Regions from separate parts of the Pseudomonas sp. 1L-B-1-E-C1 genome, predicted to be linked through region 2. Evidence: predicted binding sites of a transcription regulator. Region 2 holds the regulator's gene; each other region holds the start of a gene.
What was found. The regulator FliA, encoded in region 2, starts transcription of late flagellar genes. The targets are predictions, from matches to a motif close to CTAAAGTTTNNNNNNNNNNNGCCGNTAA.
Positions count from the first base shown of each region.

Region 1: AC0Z4S_RS07865 (methyl-accepting chemotaxis protein) is a predicted target of FliA. The motif match lies at 1,952-1,979, and genes of this name have one in related genera.
Region 3: AC0Z4S_RS18080 (methyl-accepting chemotaxis protein) is a predicted target of FliA. The motif match lies at 2,575-2,602, and genes of this name have one in related genera.
Region 4: AC0Z4S_RS13700 (flagellar protein MotY) is a predicted target of FliA. The motif match lies at 2,523-2,550, and genes of this name have one in related genera.

Region 1 is NZ_JBXAWN010000003.1:348,826-353,017, forward strand. It holds gene AC0Z4S_RS07855 (NorM family multidrug efflux MATE transporter) at 1-820, opposite strand, end outside; gene AC0Z4S_RS07860 (LysR substrate-binding domain-containing protein) at 981-1,901, shown strand; gene AC0Z4S_RS07865 (methyl-accepting chemotaxis protein) at 2,089-4,065, shown strand.
Region 2 is NZ_JBXAWN010000012.1:105,782-109,973, forward strand. It holds gene flhF (flagellar biosynthesis GTPase FlhF) at 1-1,072, shown strand, start outside; gene fleN (flagellar synthesis regulator FleN) at 1,189-2,019, shown strand; gene fliA (RNA polymerase sigma factor FliA) at 2,016-2,756, shown strand; gene AC0Z4S_RS20950 (chemotaxis response regulator CheY) at 2,924-3,295, shown strand; gene AC0Z4S_RS20955 (protein phosphatase CheZ) at 3,314-4,102, shown strand; gene AC0Z4S_RS20960 (chemotaxis protein CheA) at 4,157-4,192, shown strand, end outside.
Region 3 is NZ_JBXAWN010000010.1:48,569-52,760, forward strand. It holds gene AC0Z4S_RS18075 (NAD(P)/FAD-dependent oxidoreductase) at 1-720, shown strand, start outside; gene AC0Z4S_RS18080 (methyl-accepting chemotaxis protein) at 877-2,502, opposite strand; tRNA gene AC0Z4S_RS18085 (tRNA-Pro) at 2,665-2,741, opposite strand; tRNA gene AC0Z4S_RS18090 (tRNA-Lys) at 2,839-2,914, opposite strand; tRNA gene AC0Z4S_RS18095 (tRNA-Pro) at 2,920-2,996, opposite strand; tRNA gene AC0Z4S_RS18100 (tRNA-Asn) at 3,006-3,081, opposite strand; gene clpB (ATP-dependent chaperone ClpB) at 3,378-4,192, opposite strand, start outside.
Region 4 is NZ_JBXAWN010000007.1:62,913-67,104, reverse strand. It holds gene AC0Z4S_RS13710 (hypothetical protein) at 1-73, shown strand, start outside; gene AC0Z4S_RS13705 (argininosuccinate synthase) at 195-1,412, opposite strand; gene AC0Z4S_RS13700 (flagellar protein MotY) at 1,542-2,456, opposite strand; gene pyrC (dihydroorotase) at 2,617-3,663, shown strand; gene rnt (ribonuclease T) at 3,660-4,192, shown strand, end outside.

The DNA of each region.
Region 1 (4,192 bases), on a different contig from region 2:
GCGCGCCCATTTGCGTACTGCCCATGGTGCCCATGCACAGCGCAGCGAAAGCGAACAGGCCGACTTCCACCGCATAGGTGCCGCCAATCGGCAGGCCCAGGCGCCAGAGTTCCTTCAGGTATTGCCGATTCGGCCGCGACAGGCCAGTGCGCAGCGGATAAGCGTCATACGCCGGATGCCGGCGAATGTGCCAGGCCAACGCCAGTGCCATGCAATTGGCGACGATCGCGGTGACCAGACCGATGCCGGTCAGCCCCAGGTGCGGCAGGCCGAACATGCCGGTGATCAGCGCGTAGTTGAGGAGGAAGTTGGCTACTGTGCCAGCGAGGCTGATCACCATCACTGGCGTCGCCCGGCCAATCGCACTGGTGAAGCCGCGCAGGGCCATGAAGCTCAGATAACCGGGCAGAGCGAAGGGCAGGGCGATGAGGAATTGCCCGGCGGCGTTGACGTTGGTTTCGGTCTGGCCGAACAGCAGCAACACGGGTTTGAGATTCCACAACAGCAGCCCGGCGCCGAGCGCCATCAACCAGGCCAGCCACAGCCCGGCCTGAGTCAGGCGCGCGGCACCAAGGATGTCGCCGGCACCCTGACGGATCGCCACCAGTGTGCCGACCGCGGCGATTACGCCGATGCAGAAAATCGACACGAACGAGTAACTCGCCGCACCGAGGCCGCCACCGGCCAGCGCTTCGGGACTCAAGCGCGCCATCATCAGGGTGTCGGTCAGCACCATCAGCATGTGCGCCAACTGCGAAGCAATCAGCGGCCCCGCCAGCCGCAGAATGGCCCAGAGTTCGGTACGCACAGGATGCCGCATGGTCATCACCACCCAAATATCAGAGGGAACAGAAGAGCGTCGATTCTCGGCGCTTGGCAGGCGTTGCACAAAGGGATAAAAAGGATGGGTGGCATGATTATTACTCATACTGAAACGTGCCCGCCGAATTGACCATATCCCCGCTACTGGAGCTTTTTGTATGTCCCGACGCCTGCCGCCGTTGTATGCCCTGCGCGCATTCGAAGCGGCCGCGCGACACAGCTCGTTCACTCGCGCGGCGGAAGAACTGTCGATTACCCAGAGCGCGGTCAGTCGGCACATGCGCACCCTTGAAGAACATTTCGCCTGCCGACTGTTTCACCGCAGTGGGCGCAATCTGCAACTGACCGAATCGGCACGGCTGCTGTTGCCCGGTATCCGCGAAGGCTTCGCCGCCCTCGAGCGAGCCTGCAATACCTTGCGCGCCGAAGACGACATCCTGCGCATGAAGGCGCCATCGACCCTGACAATGCGTTGGCTGCTGGCGCGGTTGAGCCGCTTCCGTCATTTGCAACCGGGCAATGAGGTGCAACTGACCAGCGCGTGGATGGACATCGATTCGGTGGACTTCAACAACGAACCATTCGATTGCGCGGTGTTGCTCAGCGACGGGCATTTCCCGCCGGACTGGGAAGCGAGCCTGCTGTTTCCCGAGGAATTGATTCCGGTCGGCGCGCCGACCCTTCTTAATGATCAGCCCTGGACCGTGGCGCGTCTCGCCGCCGCTGAACTGCTGCACCCGACTCCGGATCGCCGCGACTGGCGCAGTTGGCTGGAGCGCATGGGTTTGTCCGATCAGATCTCGCTCAAGGGCGGGCAGGTGTTCGACACCCTGGAACTGGGCATGATCGCGGCGGCGCGCGGCTACGGTGTGTCAATGGGGGATTTGTTGATGGTTGCCGAAGATGTCGCGCAAGGACGCTTGAGCCTGCCGTGGCCGACGGCGGTCGCCAGTGGCCTGGATTATTACCTGGTGTGGCCAAAAACCCGTCCCGGAGGTGAACGTTTGCGCCGTCTTAGCGACTTTCTGCAAAGCGAAGTCCGCGCCATGCAACTCCCGGCAGTGACACGCTTGAGCTGAAACGTTCGAGCCGGCACAATGCCACCACTGCGCCATACCCACGCAACGCGCTCAAGTATTCGGTTTTACCGCCGACTAGGAGCATGTGGAACCGTCGTGCCGGTTTCGCGCTACCCCCATTATTAGAATATTTTCCGGGCAATTACCGCGATCAAGGAGGATTCGGTGGCTCGGCCAGGAGCTGTTCATGTCTCAACCTCGTGCTCGGATCGCCTCGCAGTTGGGCCTCGCCCTCGCTGTAATACTGGCGATAGTTATCAGCGGCAGTACGGTGTTCGCCTTGCGTTCGCTGGATTCCGCCAACCTCGCCACCCGTGAAGAGCATCTGGCCAGTGAGGCCCGGCTGCTGGCCGATCAACTGAGTACCTTCCACGGTACGCTGCGCGAAAGCACCCTGCGCCTGAGCGGGCTGTTTGAAAAACGCTTCGGCAGCGGCTTGAGTGTGCACCCGGATCAGCCAGTGACCGTGGCCGGCGTGCAGACCCCGGGCCTGCACCTGGGCAACGAGGTGCTGAACAACAACTTCAAGGAAGTTGACGAGTTCAAGCAGATGACCGCCGGCGTGGCCACGGTATTCGTGCGCAGCGGCGAAGATTTCATTCGCGTCAGCACCAACGTCAGCAAGCAGGACGGCACCCGTGCCATCGGCACCGTGCTCGATCATGCCAACCCGGCCTACGCGAAGTTGATGGCGGGGCAGAGTTATGTCGGCCGCTCGCTCCTGTTCGAGCGCTACTACATGTCGCAATACACCCCGGTACGCGACGCGGGCGGCAAGATCATCGCCGTGCTGTACGTCGGCTTCGACTACACCGACGCGCAAAACGCGCAGTTCGCCAATCTCAAGCGCTTCCGCATCGGCAAGACCGGCTCGCTGGCCCTGCTCGACGAGCAGAACAAATGGCTGGTGCCGATTGCCGGCGTGGAAAACCTGGATCAAGCCGCCCCGACCATCAACAACCTGGTGAAAACCCCGGGCAAGGGCGAGTTCTGGAGCGACAAGGGCGAAGACTTCTACAGCATCGCCGTACCGTTCGAAGGTGGCCCGTGGTCGGTGGTAGCGAGCATGCCGAAAGCCGAGATCCGCGCGGTGACCTGGAGCGTCGGTACGCAACTGGCGATCGGCAGCCTGCTGGCGATGTTGCTCGCGGTCGGTTCCGTGGTCTGGCTGCTGCGCAGCAAGCTTGCGCCACTGGGCGATCTGGTGCGCCAGGCCGAGGCCTTGGGTGCCGGTGATCTGAGCGTGCGTCTGAACGTATCGAGCCACGACGAAATCGGTCAGCTGTCCCGCGCCTTCAACCAGATGAGCCAGGCCCTGTCGACCATGGTCGAGCATATCCGCCGTGCCTCGGAAGAGGTCAACAGCCGTGCGCAGGCGCTGTCCGGTTTGTCCGGTGGTGCTTACGAAGGCATGGAGCAGCAGTCGGGCGAAATCACCAGCATGGCCGGCGCCGTGGAAGAGTTCAGCGCGACGTCGCTGGACATTGCCGACAACATGGGCGCGACGCAGCGTCTGGCGCAGGAAAACGCCCAGCAAACGCAGATCGGCCGCAGCTCGATGGAAGAAGCGTCGTCGTCGCTGGAGCAGATCGCTGGCGCGCTGAACAGCACCGCCACGGTGATCAACACCCTCGGTCAGCGCTCGCAGGAAATCGGCGGCATTGTCGGCGTGATCACCTCGATCGCCGAACAGACCAACCTGTTGGCGCTCAACGCTGCCATCGAAGCCGCCCGTGCCGGTGAGCAGGGCCGCGGTTTTGCCGTGGTGGCGGACGAAGTGCGCAGCCTCGCATCCCGTACCCGTCAGGCCACCGACGAAATCTCCAGCATGATCCACAGCATCCAGCAGGAAACCGGCAACGCGATCAGCACCATGGAACAGGGTAACGTGCTGATGCAGGAAGGTCTGTCGCGTAATGCCAACGTAGCTTCGGCACTGGCACGGATCGACGAGCAGAGCCGCTCGGCAGGCCAGCAGTTTGCCGCGATCACCACCGCCACTCAGGAGCAAAGCAGTACCGCGACGTTGCTGAGCAGCAATCTGCAGAGCATTGCCATGGCCAACAGCGAGCAGCGTGAGGTGGTTTCCAACCTGGCCATCACCGCTAAAGAGCTGGAGAAACTGGCGGCGGATCTGCGTTCTGAGGTTGATCGCTTCCGTTGATGTGCGGCTGAAATCGTTATCGCGAGCAAGCTCGCTCCCACAGTTTCCGGGGTAGTTCACAATTCGTGTGAACACCCGAAAAACCTGTGGGAGCGAGCTTGCTCGCGAATGCTCTTGAACAAACCGA
Region 2 (4,192 bases):
ACAGTTGTTCGCCGGCCTGCCATTGACCGCAGGCCTGCCGCTGACCGCTGCCGAGCCGCTGAGCGAGCCGACCTACGCTGCCCCGGCGCGTCCGGCCGCAGCCCCTGCGCAGGCTTCGGCGGGTGTCGATCCGCGAGCACTGGAGTCCATGCGTTTTGAATTGAACAGCCTGCGCGAGCTGATGGAAGTGCAGCTCGGCACCCTGGCCTGGAATCAGCTGCAGGGCAGCCGTCCGGCCCAGGCCAATCTGTATCGCCGTTTGCAGCGCATCGGCCTGTCCGGTCCGCTGTCGCGCGATCTGCTGGCGATGATTACCGATATCGAAGAGCCGCGTCAGGCCTGGCGCATGCTGCTGGCGCACCTGGCGCGGATGATCGCCGTACCGGAAGTCGAGCCGCTGGAAGAGGGCGGTGTGATTGCGATGGTCGGCCCCGCCGGCATGGGCAAGACCACCACGCTGGCCAAGCTCGCCGCGCGTTACGTGCTCAAGTACGGCGCGCAGAACGTTGCGCTGGTGAGCATGGACAGCTTCCGCATCGGCGCGCAGGAACAACTGAAAACCCTCGGACGCATTCTCAACGTGCCGGTAACGCACGTCGATCCGGGCCAGTCGCTGGTGCAGGCATTGGATCCACTGCTACGCAAACGCGTAGTTTTGATCGATACTGCCGGGCTGCAAGCCAGTGATCCGGCGTTGCGCATGCAGCTCGAGAGCCTGGCCGGGCGTGGCATTCGCTCGAAAAATTATCTGGTGCTGGCAACCACCAGCCAGAAACAGGTTCTAACCGCCGCTTATCACAGTTACAAGCGGTGCGGGCTGGCCGGCTGCATCCTGACTAAACTGGATGAAACGGCCAGTCTCGGCGAAGTGTTGAGCCTGGCGATCAGTCATGAATTGCCGGTCGCGTACCTGACCGATGGCCCACGGATTCCGGATGATCTGCATCTGCCGCGCCGTCATCAACTGGTCAGCCGCGCCGTCAGCGTGCAAATGCAGGAAGAACCCAGCGAAGAAGCCATGGCTGACATGTTCGCTGATATCTATCACAGCCCGACCAAGCAGGTTGGCTGAGGTAATCATGAACAGTTTTTGTACCTACATCGATGGTCTGCCACGCATTGTTCCGATCGGGAACGCGCAGCCAGTAATGTGGCCTCCGTCTATGCAAGACAAGGTAAAGAAATAACATGGGCAGCATGCATCCCGTACAGGTGATCGCGGTGACCGGCGGCAAAGGTGGCGTCGGCAAGACTAACGTGTCAGTGAACTTGTCGCTGGCGCTGGCAGAGCTTGGCCGTCGGGTCATGCTGCTGGACGCCGACCTGGGCCTGGCAAATGTCGACGTTCTGCTGGGGCTGACACCCAAACGCACACTGGCCGACGTGATCGAAGGCCGTTGCGAATTGCGCGACGTGCTGTTGCAGGGGCCGGGCGGGATTCGCATCGTGCCGGCGGCCTCCGGCACGCAGAGCATGGTGCACCTGAGCCCGGCGCAACACGCCGGCCTGATCCAGGCGTTCAGCGATATCGGCGACAATCTCGACGTGCTGGTGATCGACACCGCTGCGGGTATTGGTGACTCGGTAGTCAGTTTCGTTCGCGCTGCGCAAGAGGTGTTGCTGGTGGTCTGCGACGAGCCGACTTCGATCACCGACGCTTACGCGCTGATCAAGTTGCTCAACCGCGACTACGGCATGAACCGCTTCCGCGTGCTGGCCAACATGGCGCAGAGCCCGCAGGAAGGGCGCAACCTGTTCGCCAAGTTGACCAAGGTCACGGATCGCTTCCTCGACGTCGCCCTACAATACGTCGGCGCCGTGCCGTACGACGAAAGCGTGCGCAAAGCGGTGCAGAAGCAGCGCGCCGTCTACGAAGCCTTTCCCCGTTCCAAGTGTGCGCTGGCCTTCAAGGCCATCGCCCAGAAGGTCGACACCTGGCCGCTGCCCGCCAACCCGCGCGGTCATCTGGAATTTTTCGTCGAGCGTCTCGTGCAGCAAACCGCAGGGCCTGTGATATGACCGCCAGTGGCATGAATCTTTACAAAAAGTCGGCGCGTGACGCGCAATACGAATTGATCGAGCGCTACGCGCCACTGGTCAAGCGCATTGCCTATCACTTGCTGGCACGCCTGCCGGCCAGCGTGCAGGTCGAAGACCTGATCCAGGCCGGGATGATCGGTTTGCTCGAAGTCTCGACCAAATACGACGCCAGCAAAGGCGCCAGTTTCGAAACGTACGCGGGCATTCGAATCCGCGGCGCGATGCTCGACGAAGTGCGCAAAGGGGACTGGGCGCCACGCTCGGTTCACCGTAATACCAGGATGGTCAGCGACGCGATTCGCTCGATTGAAGCTAAAACCGGCCGTGACGCTAAAGATCACGAGGTTGCGGCCGAACTCCAATTGAGTCTCGACGATTACTACGGGATTCTGAATGACACCTTGGGCAGTCGCCTGTTCAGTTTCGACGACCTGTTGCAGGACGGCGAACACGAAGGGCTGCACGAGGATGGCGCCAGTGCGCATATGGAGCCGTCACGCGATCTGGAAGATGAACGCTTCCAGGCGGCGCTGGCGGACGCGATTGCCAATTTGCCGGAGCGTGAGCGACTGGTGTTGGCGCTGTACTACGACGAAGAGCTGAACCTCAAGGAAATCGGTGAGGTCCTTGGCGTCAGTGAATCGCGGGTCAGCCAGTTACACAGCCAGTGCGCGGCCCGTCTGCGGGGGCGTTTGGGGGAGTGGCGAGCGCGCTGAAGGCAGTGTGGGGACACTGCGAAACGAGGCTGGTGCGGTGATCAACGGCGCCGGTCTCGATCCGTTGTGCTCCAGACAAACTTTAAGTGCTGCGCCGATTGATTGAAGTGGCGCGTCCAGGTGCTGGGCGCGTTTAAGACTGCTTGGAGGTCGAATTGAACAAAGACATGAAAATCCTCATCGTTGATGACTTCTCAACGATGCGGCGGATCATCAAGAACCTGCTGCGCGATCTTGGGTTCACCAACACCGTCGAGGCCGACGATGGCACCACTGCCATTCCGGTGCTCAACAGCGGCAGCATCGACTTTCTGGTAACGGACTGGAACATGCCGGGCATGACCGGTATCGACCTGCTGCGCCACGTGCGTGCCGATGAAAAACTCAAGCACCTCCCGGTGTTGATGGTGACTGCCGAAGCCAAGCGCGAGCAGATCATCGAGGCCGCTCAGGCCGGTGTGAACGGTTACGTGGTCAAACCTTTCACGGCTCAAGCGTTGAAAGACAAAATCGAGAAGATTTTCGAACGCATCGGCTGATGAATGCGCGGGGGAGCTATGGAGCATAACGAATCATCCCAGGGCGATTTCGAATCGACCCTGAAAAAACACGCGGTCGAACTGGTCGAGAGCCTTGAAAAAGGCAGGTTCGGCGACGCGGTGCAACTGATCCATGAGCTCAATCAGACCCGTGACCGCGGCCTGTATCAGGAAGTGGGCAAGCTCACACGTGAACTGCACAGTGCGATCGTCAATTTCCAGATCGATCCGCACATGCCGCAGGCCGAGGAAGTGTCGCAAATCACCGACGCCACCGAACGCCTGGGCTACGTGGTCAAGCTGACGGAAGCCGCGGCCAACCGCACCATGGATCTGGTGGAAAGCGCCACGCCGGTGGTCAACAGTCTGGCTGATGAAGCGCAGACGTTGAGTGCCGATTGGGGCCGCTTCATGCGTCGCGAGGTCGGGGCTGAAGAGTTCCGTGAGCTGGCGCGCCGGGTCGACGGTTTTCTGTCACGCAGCAGCACGGACAACCGTGCGGTGTCGAGCAACCTCAACGACATCCTGCTGGCTCAGGATTACCAGGACCTCACCGGTCAGGTGATCAAGCGTGTGACCCAACTGGTCACCGAAGTCGAAAGCAATCTGCTCAAACTCGTGCTCATGGCCAGTCAGGTCGACCGCTTTGCGGGCATCGAACATGACCGCGCCGCAATGCTTGCCGAAAAAGATCCACAAAAACATCTCTCGCAGGGTGAAGGTCCGCAGATTCATGCCGATAAACGAGAAGACGTTGTGTCCGGTCAGGACGATGTGGACGATTTGTTATCCAGCCTTGGATTCTAGTATTTCGGAATTTCAGGTTTTTTGGGTTTTTAGACCTGTAGGAGCACCCCATTAATGAGCTTCGGCGCCGATGAAGAGATCCTTCAGGAT
Region 3 (4,192 bases), on a different contig from region 2:
CTGGCGGCGTATGGTCTGGACCGGATCAAACCGGAAAACATGCACATCACCCTGATCGAAGCCGGCCCGCGAGTGCTGCCTGCCCTGCCGGAGCGGATCAGCGGGCCGGTACACAAGACCCTGGAGAAGCTCGGGGTCAATGTGATGACCAACGCTGCGGTCAGTGAAGTCACCGCCGACAGCCTGATCACCGCCGATGGCAACGAGATCAAGGCTAGCCTGAAAGTCTGGGCCGCCGGTATTCGCGCACCGGGTTTCCTCAAGGACATCGACGGGCTGGAAACCAACCGCATCAATCAGCTGCAAGTGCTGCCAACCCTGCAAACTACCCGCGACGAAAACATCTTCGCCTTCGGTGACTGCGCGGCGTGCCCGCAACCGGGCACCGATCGCAACGTCCCCCCGCGTGCACAAGCTGCGCACCAGCAGGCATCGTTGCTGGCCAAGTCGCTGAAACTGCGTATCGAAGGCAAGACCCTTCCGGAGTACAAGTACACCGACTACGGCTCGCTGATTTCGCTGTCGCGTTTTTCTGCTGTGGGTAACTTGATGGGCAACCTGACCGGCAGCGTGATGCTTGAAGGCTGGCTGGCGCGGATGTTCTACGTGTCGCTGTACCGCATGCACCAGATGGCGCTGTATGGGCCGTTCCGCACGGCGATGCTGATGCTGGGGAGCAAGATTGGCCGTGGTACCGAGCCGCGCCTGAAATTGCACTAAAGCGCCAACCTGTGGGAGCGAGCTTGCTCGCGAAAGCGGTGGGTCAGTCAACACTGTCGTTGAATGATTCGGCCCCTTCGCGAGCAAGCTCGCTCCCAAATTGTTTCGTGTTGTGCGCAAATCAGCAGGCGAAGGCCTGCAATTGATCTCTGTCCATCAGAGCTGAAAGCGTCGCACCATGCCCTGTAGCGCGTTGGCCAGTTGCGACAGCTCATGGCTCGACGCACTGGTCTGATCGGCCCCCGCAGCCGAACGCACCGACAGGTCACGGATATTCACCAGATTGCGATCCACTTCCCGCGCCACTTGCGCCTGCTCCTCAGCGGCGCTGGCGATGACCAGGTTGCGCTCGTGAATCTCGTGCACCGAAGCCGTGATCGTCACCAGCGCCTCGCCCGCCCGCTCAGCGAGGACCAGCGTGCTCGCCGCACGGGAAGCGCTGGCCTGCATTGAATCCAGCGCCAGGCTCGAACCGCTGCGCATGCCTTGCACCATCTGCTCGATTTCCTGAGTCGATTGCTGGGTCCGATATGCCAGCGCACGCACCTCATCGGCCACTACCGCAAAACCTCGACCGCTTTCACCCGCGCGTGCCGCTTCGATGGCGGCGTTGAGCGCCAGCAGGTTGGTCTGCTCGGCGATAGCCCGAATCACGTCCAGAACCTTACCGATGTCTTGCGACTGATTGGCCAGCGACTGTACCAGTTCGCCGGTGTGCTGCACGTCGCTGGCCAGTGCATTGATCGCGCTGGCGGTTTCGCTGACGCGCTCCTGCCCCAATTGCGCCGACTGACTGGACTGGCGCGTGGCATCGGACGTCGACACGGCGTTGCGCGCAACCTCCTCCACCGCAGCGGTCATCTGGTTGACGGCGGTCGCGGCTTGTTCGATTTCGTTGTTCTGCTGCTGCAGGCCTCGGGTGCTGTCGACGGTGACGGCGCTGAGTTCGTCTGCGGCGGTGGCCAGTTGCGTTGCCGAGCCGCTGATGCCTTGCAGGGTTTCGCGCAGGTTCTGCTGCATCGTCGCCAGGGCTTTGAGCAAGCGGCTGACTTCGTCGTTGCCATGGGTTTCGATCGGTCGGGTCAGATCGCCCTTGGCCACACTTTCAGCGGCATCCACGGCGCTGCTCAAGGGACGCACGATACTGCGTGTGAGCAACATCGCCAGCGCCACCGTGGCCAGCGCCGCCAAGGCAATGAACAGAGTGACGATGGTCCGCGAGGTTTCATAATGCGCAGCGGACTTTTCGCTTTCGGCGGCAACCTGGCGGGCAAACAGATCGGCGAGATCGTTGAGTTGCTTGCCGGAACCGTCGACCACCGTCTTCATGTCAACCAGCAGCAATTTGGTCAACTCGTCACGCTTGCCTTGCTCGGCGAGAGTGAATGACTGCGCGATGCCGGTGCGATAAGCAGCGAAGGTCTTCTTGAACTGGTCATACAGCTGCTGACCCTCGGCCGTGTCGACCAGTTTGTCGTAGGCGGCGATCTTCTCGCTCAGCTCCTTGTCGCGGGTGTCCATCTGGCCGCGATAGGTGGCGATGTTGGCCGGATCCTGATCGAGCGCCATGCGCAGGGAGATGGTGCGGATGCGCAGCATCAGTTCGCGGATCTCGTCGCCGCCACGAATACTTGGCAACCAGCGGTTCTCCACCGCTACCTCACTGTCGCGAATGCTCGACATCTGTCCCAGTGCAAATACCCCAAGCATGGCCACCAACACCGCGATCAGGGCAAATCCCAGGGCAGCCCGGGGAGCAATATTCAACTGACGAAGCAACATGACGAACGCCCTTATTCTTGTAATGGCCAGATTCAAGGGGCGAAGCATTGGCAGTCCCCTCGTGTTAGCGGGCTATCGGCAGGTTGTATGACGACTTGAAGGGATTCGCCTTTCGGCAGGCAAAAAAAATCCCCGCATCTTTCGATACGAGGATTTTCAATATGGTCGGGGTAAGGGGATTCGAACTCCTGACATCCTGCTCCCAAAGCAGGCGCGCTACCGGACTGCGCTATACCCCGGTAAAAAAAAGGCGACCTTTCAAAGATCGCCTTCTTCGATCAGCGCTTTTGGCCTCTGATCTTAAGATTCGATCCCAGCGCGAACTGGTTTCAAAAATGGTGGGTCGTGTGGGATTCGAACCTACGACCAATTGGTTAAAAGCCAACTGCTCTACCAACTGAGCTAACGACCCAAATATGGTCGGGGTAAGGGGATTCGAACTCCTGACATCCTGCTCCCAAAGCAGGCGCGCTACCGGACTGCGCTATACCCCGATTTGAAATTGGCTCCGTGACCAGGACTCGAACCTGGGACCCAATGATTAACAGTCATTTGCTCTACCGACTGAGCTATCACGGAACTACATATTTCAAGTTACAACGGTGAAGCTTGTTGCTTCTCGACACCCTTTCGCATCGCTGCGTTCGTGTGTCTGAGGCGCGCTATTCTACAACCTAGAACACCTCTGTCAACCCCCTAAATTGCTTTCAAGTTAATGATTTGCAACTTATTTCAGATTCCAACCCGGTGGGTTGAAACGCTGCCGGTGACTGACTGCGGGGCGCACTTTACAAGCCTTTTCCTTTGAGTTCAACAGCCTGGCGAAAAAAAGGCCTCGCAATGCGAGGCCTTCCCGGTTTCATTGCCGCTGAGGCTTAGCCGAAAACGATTTCGTCGTTCTCGACCTTGCCGGTGGCGGTGTCGCCAGGCATGAAATGCCCCGACAGGATCAACTGCGCCAGCGGATTTTCGATCCAGCGCTGAATTGCCCGTTTCAAAGGACGCGCGCCATACACCGGGTCGTAACCGACGGCGATCAGCTTGTCCATCGCTTCCGGGCTCAACTCCAGCTTCAACTCGCGCTCGGCCAGACGACTGCGCAGACGACCCAACTGGATTTCGGTAATCCCGGCGATCTGATCGCGCGCCAGCGGCTCGAAGATCACCACTTCGTCGACGCGGTTGATGAACTCAGGACGGAAGTGCGAGGTCAGCGCGTCCATCACAGCAGCGCGCTGCGCCTCGCGATCACCGACCAGCTCCTGGATCTGCATCGACCCGAGGTTGGAGGTCATCACGATCACCGTGTTGCGGAAGTCCACCGTACGCCCGTGGCTGTCGGTCAGACGGCCATCCTCGAGCACTTGCAGGAGGATGTTGAACACATCCGGGTGCGCCTTTTCGACTTCGTCCATGAGGATCACCGAGTACGGCTTGCGACGCACCGCTTCGGTCAGATAACCGCCCTCTTCATAGCCGACGTAGCCCGGTGGCGCACCGATCAGACGAGCCACGGAATGTTTCTCCATGAACTCGGACATGTCGATCCGCACCATCGCCTCTTCCGTGTCGAAGAGGAATTCGGCCAGCGCCTTGCACAGCTCGGTTTTACCGACACCGGTCGGGCCGAGGAACATGAACGAGCCGCTCGGACGATTCGGGTCGGACAACCCGGCGCGGGAACGCCGCA
Region 4 (4,192 bases), on a different contig from region 2:
CTCAGGCGCGACGCTGTGTATCGTTTACAACCTGTGCTCACAAACAGTGACACTATTGGGAAGAGCAAGCTGACAGACAAGTCCTGTGCCGCACGCGGGCAGACGAGGGACCAGCCTGATGAACCAGACAAAAAAAATAAAAAAAGGCGGCCATGAACAGGCCGCCTTTTTTATTGCGCGCTGGGCGCAACCACTCAGAACAACTTGCGGCCCTTGTTGGCAGCAATGCGCATGCGCAGCGCGTTGAGCTTGATGAAGCCCGCCGCGTCGGCCTGGTTGTAAGCACCGCCATCCTCTTCGAAGGTCGCGATGTTGGCGTCGAACAGCGAATCGTCGGACTTGCGCCCGGTGACGATCACGTTGCCTTTATACAGTTTGAGGCGCACCACACCGTTCACGTTGACCTGCGAGGCGTCGATCATCTGTTGCAGCATCAGACGCTCAGGGCTCCACCAGTAACCGGTGTAAATCAGACTCGCGTACTTCGGCATCAGCTCGTCTTTGAGGTGAGCGACTTCGCGGTCCAGAGTGATCGATTCGATGGCGCGGTGAGCGCGCAGCATGATAGTGCCGCCCGGGGTTTCGTAGCAGCCACGGGACTTCATGCCGACGTAACGGTTTTCGACGATGTCGAGACGACCGATGCCGTGCTCGCCGCCGATCCTGTTCAGCGTCGCCAGTACCGTGGCCGGAGTCATTTCGACGCCGTCCAGCGCGACGATGTCGCCGTTGCGGTATGTCAGCTCAAGATATTGCGGGGTGTCGGGAGCCTTCTCCGGGGAGACGGTCCAGCGCCACATGTCTTCTTCGTGCTCGGTCCAGGTGTCTTCCAGCACGCCGCCTTCATAGGAGATGTGCAGCAGGTTGGCGTCCATCGAGTACGGGGATTTTTTCTTGCCGTGGCGTTCGATCGGGATCGCGTGCTTCTCGGCGTAGTCCATCAGCTTCTCGCGGGACAACAGGTCCCACTCGCGCCATGGCGCAATGACTTTCACGCCTGGCTTGAGCGCGTAGGCGCCCAGCTCGAAACGTACCTGGTCGTTGCCCTTGCCGGTGGCACCGTGGGAAATGGCGTCGGCGCCGGTTTCGTTGGCGATTTCGATCAAACGCTTGGCGATCAGCGGACGGGCGATGGAAGTACCGAGCAGGTACTCGCCTTCGTAAACGGTGTTGGCGCGGAACATCGGGAACACGAAATCGCGCACGAATTCTTCGCGCAGGTCGTCGATGTAGATTTCTTTGACGCCCATGGCCTGAGCCTTGGCGCGGGCCGGCTCGACCTCTTCGCCTTGACCGAGATCGGCGGTGAAGGTCACCACTTCACAGTTATAAGTATCCTGCAGCCACTTGAGGATCACCGAAGTGTCCAGGCCGCCGGAATACGCCAGAACGACCTTGTTTACGTCCGCCATGCCATCACTCCACGGGGTTCTACGGAAAGCCGGGGAGTCTACCGCTCAAACGCGATAATTTACAGAGGCGCGACAGCTTAAGACGACAAAGCGACAGAATCTGTCGACAGCGCGACGATGACCGGCGAGTCAGGAAGTCGTTGCGGCGGTGGCTGGCGTACTCGCTTGCGGTGCTGGCGCAGGGGCTGTGGTCGGTGCCACACGCGACAATTTCACGTTGACCCGACGATTCTTCGCACGATTGGCCTTGCTGGTGTTCGGCACGATCGGATATTGCTCGCCGTGGAAGCGCACGGTGATCTGCGATTCCTGGATGCCATTGGCCTTGAAGAAATCGACCACCGCCAGCGCCCGGCGCCGCGACAGTTCGCGGTTGGTAAGGCGATTGCCGCTGTTGTCGGAATAGCCGTCGAGCTCGATGTGGTTCACCGTCGGATCGGCCTTCATGTAGTCGAGCATCACCTGCAGCTTGGCCTTGGCGGCCGGGTCCAGATCAACGCCCTCCCCCGGGAAACCTACCTGCGACTGCTTGATCTGGTCGAAATTCTGCGGCAGCAATTTCGCGACACAGGATTGATAGTCGTTGAACGCCTTGCTGAACTTGACCGGCAATAGGCGAACTTCGGAAACCCGGCCGTCGCCAGACGCACGGCGCACAACCGGACTGCGGCCATCCAGCAGACCGCTGATGAGACCGCCGGCCTGCGATTGCGAACTGTTGAACAACACATTGCCACTGCCCAGACGCACCGAGCCCAGATTGATGTCGCCGCGCCCTGGCTGCCACGGCGCAGCGGCCGCGAGCAATGTCGCCGAACCGCCGCCGAGCATGGCGTTGTAGGCATTCAGACGGAAGATCGCCTGCTCACCGGCCTTGCGCACGAACTCGCCCGAGCCGAAATCGGTGATCGGTTGCGTCAGGCGGCATTCGAACTTGTCGCCGGCGACCGTCCACTCAATGTTCTCCAGACGGGTCTGGTAGGTCAGCGCCATCGCGGGAAGGCTGGCAAACACACTGAGCAGGGCTAGATAACGCTGGCGCACGGGAGGCTCCATTGGCTTGTGAAACACAAACACCGATTCACACAATGTTTACGGCATACCTTCGGGATATCGGACGCTTGTGGCAAAACTTGATAGCGGGTGCCTGCAAGAGTCTTTTCCGGTAGCATTCGCCTCAGTTTGACCCGCCTGGAATCCCTTCATGTCCGACCGCCTGACCCTGCTGCGTCCCGACGACTGGCACATTCATCTTCGCGATGGTGCCGTGTTGACCAATACCGTTGCCGATGTGGCCCGCACCTTCGGGCGCGCGATCATCATGCCGAACCTGGTACCGCCGGTGCGCAACGCCGCCGAAGCCGACGGCTATCGTCAGCGCATTCTCGCTGCCCGCCCGGCCGGCAGTCAGTTCGAGCCGTTGATGGTGCTGTACCTCACCGACCGCACCCAACCGGAAGAAATTCGTCAGGCCAAGGCCAGCGGTTTCGTGTACGCCGCCAAGCTGTACCCGGCCGGCGCAACCACCAACTCCGATTCCGGCGTGACCAGCATCGACAAGATCTTCCCGGCGCTGGAAGCCATGGCCGAGGTCGGCATGCCGCTGTTGATCCACGGTGAAGTCACTCGTGGTGACGTCGATGTGTTCGATCGCGAAAAGATCTTCATCGATGAGCACATGCGCCGCGTGGTCGAGCGCTTCCCGACATTGAAAGTGGTGTTCGAACACATCACCACCGGCGACGCCGTGCAGTTCGTCAACGAGGCTTCGGCCAACGTCGGCGCGACCATCACCGCGCATCACCTGCTGTACAACCGCAATCACATGCTGGTGGGCGGAATTCGGCCGCACTTCTATTGCCTGCCGATCCTCAAGCGCAACACCCATCAGGAAGCCTTGCTCGATGCCGCCACCAGCGGCAGCGCCAAGTTCTTCCTCGGCACCGACTCGGCGCCCCACGCCCAGCACGCCAAGGAAGCCGCCTGCGGTTGCGCCGGTTGCTACACCGCCTACGCCGCCATCGAGATGTACGCCGAAGCGTTCGAACAGCGTAACGCGCTGGACAAGCTCGAAGCCTTCGCCAGCCTCAACGGCCCGCGCTTCTACGGCTTGCCGGCCAACACCGATCGCATCACCCTGGTTCGCGAAGAATGGACCGCCCCGACCAGCCTGCCATTCGGCGAGCTGACCGTTATCCCGCTGCGCGCCGGTGAAAAACTGCGCTGGCGCCTGCTGGAGGAACACGCGTGAGTGAAGACAATTTCGACGATGAGCTGGACGGTCAAGGTGGCGGCGGCGGTTCCCGTCATCCGATGGCAGCGCGTTTTCGCGGCTACCTGCCGGTTGTCGTCGACGTAGAAACCGGTGGCTTCAACGCGGCCACCGACGCCCTGCTGGAGATTGCCGCGACCACCATCGCCATGGATGAAAAGGGTTTCGTCTACCCGGATCACACCTACTTCTTCCGTGTCGAGCCGTTCGAAGGTGCCAACGTCGAAGCGGCAGCGCTGGAGTTCACCGGGATCAAGCTCGATCACCCACTGCGCATGGCCGTCAGCGAAGAAACCGCGCTGACCGACATCTTCCGTGGCATCCGCAAGGCGCTGAAAGCCAACGGCTGCAAACGGGCGATTCTGGTCGGGCACAACAGCAGCTTCGATCTGGGCTTTCTCAACGCAGCAGTTGCGCGCCTGGACATGAAGCGCAACCCGTTCCACCCGTTCTCCAGCTTCGACACCGCGACCCTGGCGGGTCTGGCGTACGGTCAGACCGTGCTGGC